Regions from separate parts of the Neorhizobium sp. BETTINA12A genome, predicted to be linked through region 1. Evidence: riboswitches for the same ligand, from Rfam matches in the RefSeq annotation. Region 1 holds a riboswitch; the other holds the start of a gene.

The links. Region 1 has a riboswitch for cobalamin ahead of MOV61_RS04270 ((2Fe-2S) ferredoxin domain-containing protein). Riboswitches for the same ligand answer to the same signal wherever they lie in the genome.
Region 2: linked by a shared signal. The riboswitch ahead of MOV61_RS27710 (CbtB-domain containing protein) and the one ahead of MOV61_RS04270 ((2Fe-2S) ferredoxin domain-containing protein) in region 1 are both predicted to bind cobalamin.

The regions. Positions count from the first base shown of each region.
Region 1 covers NZ_JALBGW010000008.1:50,995-53,189, reverse strand. Annotated here, with positions in the region: gene MOV61_RS04275 (ABC transporter substrate-binding protein) at 1-208, opposite strand, end outside; gene MOV61_RS04270 ((2Fe-2S) ferredoxin domain-containing protein) at 205-1,014, opposite strand; cobalamin riboswitch at 1,113-1,307, opposite strand; gene aztD (zinc metallochaperone AztD) at 1,357-2,195, opposite strand, start outside.
Region 2 covers NZ_JALBGW010000227.1:2,889-5,083, forward strand. Annotated here, with positions in the region: gene cobW (cobalamin biosynthesis protein CobW) at 1-227, opposite strand, end outside; gene MOV61_RS27705 (DUF1636 domain-containing protein) at 224-634, opposite strand; cobalamin riboswitch at 742-981, opposite strand; cobalamin riboswitch at 1,041-1,270, shown strand; gene MOV61_RS27710 (CbtB-domain containing protein) at 1,307-1,483, shown strand; gene MOV61_RS27715 (CbtA family protein) at 1,497-2,195, shown strand, end outside.

The DNA.
Region 1 (2,195 bases):
TGCCGTCCCGATCGACGGTGAAGAGGTTCTCGCCGACGCCATGGCTGACCAGCGCCCAGCCGTTCGAGCCCTTGGCCGGATCCGTGCCACTGGTGATGTAGGTGGCGCCGACGCGAACCGGCTCGGCAGCGAAGACAGTGCCTGCGGTGACAAAGATGGCGGCACTGAGCCAGGCGGCGGCCAGGCGCGATAGAGTGTGCGACGTCAATTCTCTTTCCTCTTGTTCTGTTCGGATGGGGCGCGAAGCCGCTGCTTGCGGCCCGTTGGGTGATAGGCGAAGTCCTCGACGATCCCACCGCCGAGCAGGTGCTCGCCGATGATCCGGTCGATCGCATCTTCGTTGACGCCGCCGTAATAGGTTCCTTCCGGAAATACCTGCAGCACGGGCGCCAGATTGCAGGGACCGAGACAGGTGGATTTTGCGGTCATCGTGCCGTCGCCGGCAGTGCGCAGTTTCTGCCGCTCCTGCTGGTTGCGCAGATGTCCCCAGATCACATCGGCTCCGGCCGCGTTGCAGGGACCGCCCTGGCAGACGAGCACGCGGCGTTTCTGGGCCGGCACGAGCGATCCCTCGGCAACGGGCGGCGTGTTGGTCTGCGGCACGTCCAGTGCTTCGGCGGTTTCGAGCAGTTCGCCGATCAGCCGCGCCATCAGCGTGCTCGAGGCGATATCCCGGGTGATCGAAAGGGCCGGCCAGCGCCGGCTATCGGCCGCTTTCCAGCGCTTCAGCGATTTCGTCAGCCAGATAAGGACGCTCGGCTCCATGGGCAGGACGAGCGGCACGATAACGACGGTTTCGACATCCTCGTCGAGCAGATCGGACAGCGCGTCGCGCAGGGAGGGGGTACCCTGTTCGGTAAAGGCGACCCGAACCGTTCCGGCTCCGGTCACGCCGGCTGCAAGTTTCGCGAGCCGTTGCATTTCCAGATGCGGCGATGCCGCAAAGGCGGATTTCGCAATCAGCAGGACGGCGCGCCCGGATACGTTCTGGGAAGATAATCCCTGTGTTTTCACTGCCTTCGTCTCACTCAAAGGAGGAGGCAGCAAAAATGAGGGTTGCGGCAGGCAGGGATAGCCCGACGGAACCGTCATTCCTGTGGCACACCCCGACCACGGAATTTCTATTGTCAGGCAGGTCTCCTGGCTCGCGGGTCAAAGCCTTGATCGCCCGTCTTCCCGGCATTGGCTGCCAGTGACATGTTGGACGAACGGCTCACCGCTCACAGTTGCGGGACAGCTCCGGTTTTTACCGGATTCCCTCTTAGCTTCCATCGCGGGATGGAAGAACCTTGACGCCGCCAACCTACACTCCCTCTGCCGACTGTCAACGGCGCCGCTTCATGCCGCAGCATCGCATCAATGCGATGCCCCGGAGCCGCCGACGGCAACGATCGTAAAGGGTTTTCCTTCGACGGGAATCGTACGGACCTCCTTCAGGCTTTCCGCATCGACGACGCGAACTAGCGAGTGCCGCGGATCGGTAATGACGATATGACCGTCCGCAACGGCAAGGCGCGGACGCGGATCACGCCAATGGCCGTCCTTGCTGTAGGGCTCGGTGACCTTTCCCTTGCGAACGATCTCGCCCTTGATCACGTCCAGCACATGAAGATCACCGTCCTCCGTCAGGATGTAGGCACTGCGCGGCGTTGCTGGGTCCAGCAGGAAGTCGACGCGGCGGGTGGGCAGGGCGATCAGCCGGAAGTGCTTCTCGCTGTCCGGATCGATCAGGACGATTTTGTCCTCGCCGTAGTTGCCGAGGAAGAACTGCATTGCCTTACCGCCAAGCAAGGTACCAGTCGAACCTTTCGGCATGTCAGATGGGTAAGCGAGCATTTCCAGTTTCGGTCCATCAAGTCCGCCAGGACGGGCGACAAGAACGCCTTCCTTGCAACCGAAAGCAACCAGCAGGGACGAAGTGGCCTCGCCGTGAAGATCGGTGCATTTCGCGACGTCGCCGAGCTGCCTGCCCGTCTCGTCAACGACGCGAAGTCCGACCCGAGGCGGCAATTCGTCGGGCTTGGTTTCGACTTCGGTGTTTGGAACCGACACCAGCACGAAACGACCCATCGTTACCGCTACGCCGTGATGCGGCTTCGTCGTGTCGATTGTCTTCACGTCAGCCCTGCCTTCGAGAAGAGCCGCTTCGTCGATGATATCCGCCTTGCCGCCTCGATCGTAGAAGAGGATCGCAT
Region 2 (2,195 bases), on a different contig from region 1:
CAGATGCAGCCGTTGGCAAGCTCGATGATGTTGTCTTCCGGGCAGCTTTCGATGCCGCAGCCCTTCAGGACGTCTCCGTCGATGCCGACATCGCCGAATTCGTTGACGATGATCGCCAGCCGCTTACCCTTCAGGTTTTCGATCAGGTTGCGGATCAGCGTGGTCTTGCCGGCTCCCAGAAACCCGGTAACGACGGTGCAGGGAACGCGGTCGAACGAAACGCTCATGATGGCATGTCCTCATGGTGATGAAAGGGTGGAATACGGGCCGTCATGCCCTTGCCGCGCAGGCAGGTCGGGCGGCCGCGAAGGGGAAGGAAGCCGCGCTCGTCCTCGGCCAGCATCATCGCGCCGGTGACGATGTCCTCGACATTGTCGAGCGACAGGTGGCCGAAGACATAGGACCAGCCGCTCTTGTGGTTGAAGGCGGCGCTCGGGCTTTTTTCGCAATTGGCAAGGCAGGTGACCGGCTTGACCGCGAGCGGCTTGCCGCTTGCTGCCTCGCGCAGCGCCGCGATCAGCGCGATGCCGGGCCGGATTTCGCCGTCGGACGCGTCACGGCAATTGGTGCAGACGAAAATCGTCACATCTGCCGGGCCGGCGGTTGCCGGATCATCTGGTCGGTGGTCACTCATCGGTCAGCCGCGTTCCCGCCGGGGTCGAAAAAATCGGGGCGCGGAGCAGAAGGTCGAAATCCCTCTGCGGTGATCGAGAAACTTCCTCCGGAGCACCCCGCCCGGTGAAGCAAAATTAATCGGACGGCAGGTCTCCTGGCTCGCGGGTCGTCGCCATTTGCCTGCCTTCCCAGGATACCGTTGGCCGGATTTCCCAGTGGCTTGACGGCCAAATGGCCGTTTTAGGCAATGGCTCGCCGCCTACAGTTGCGGGGGCAGCCGCGGCATTGATCCTGAAAAGGGATCGCACCGCATTCTCTCTTAGCCCTCCCCGTTGCCGGAAAGGGACCATCTCTCTTCAAGTAAGCCCGGTCGCAGGCCCATGTCAATGCGTCGCAAAGGCGATTGCCGTGACGGCGAATTCGTCTATAGTGATCGAGCCTATGGTGCCCGAAAGGGTTTTAGAGGGAATGCGGTGCGACGGAATTCTGCCGTCCAACCCGCGGCTGCCCCCGCAACTGTAAGCGGAAAGTCTTCGACCAAAACGGCCGTCCGGCCGTCATGCCACTGGGAAATCCGGCCAACGGACTTCTGGGAAGGCGGGAGAAGGCGTCCGATCCGCGAGCCAGGAGACCTGCCAGAGGCGGCAAAGAACGTGAACGGCCCTCGGGTGGAGGGCGAAAGGACGAGACCATGGTTACGAATTCTGCTGCAGCTGCAGTCACCATTTCCGCTTCGAAGATCATTCCCCTCAGCATGACGGCCCTGCTCGGCCTGTTCATCGTCGGCTTTGTCGGCTTCTCGCATCTGGAAGTCGTCCACAATGCCGCGCATGACACGCGCCACTCGCTCGCCTTCCCCTGCCACTGAGGAGTTCTCCCCAATGTCGTTGTTTCGCAACATCGTCTTCACGGCGGTGATCGCCGGGCTTTTGTCCGGACTACTGCTGACCGTGATGCAGAGTTTCTCCACCGTGCCGCTGATCCTGCGGGCGGAAGTGTTCGAAAATGCCGCGCCCGAGGCAGGCCACAGCCATGACGCAGCACCTGCCGCAGGTGCTGCGTCATCCGCCGCCGAGCATCACCACGGCGAGGAAGCCTGGGCTCCCGCCGATGGCTTCGAGCGTTTCATCTATACACTCGCCGCGGACATGCTGTCGGCTATCGGTTTTGCCCTTGTCCTCATCGCCGCCTCGGAAGCGTTCGGCGGCTTCAAGGGCTGGCGCGGTGGCCTGATGTTCGGCATTGCCGGCTTTCTCACCGTCATTCTCGCGCCCGGCCTTGGCCTGCCGCCGGAACTGCCCGGCATGCCGGCCGCGGAACTCGGTCCGCGCCAGATCTGGTGGGTCTCGACGGCTGTCTGCACGGCAATCGGTCTCGGCCTGCTCGCCTACACACGCTCGGCCGTATTTGCAGCGCTTGCGGTCGTGCTGCTGATCGCCCCGCATCTGGTCGGCGCGCCGCTGCCGCCCAGCCATGAAACGGCCGTCCCGATGGATCTCTATGCCCGCTTCGTCAACGCCGTCTATGCCACCAACCTGGTGTTCTGGGCGGTGCTCGGTGCGCTGGCCGGTGTCGTCCGC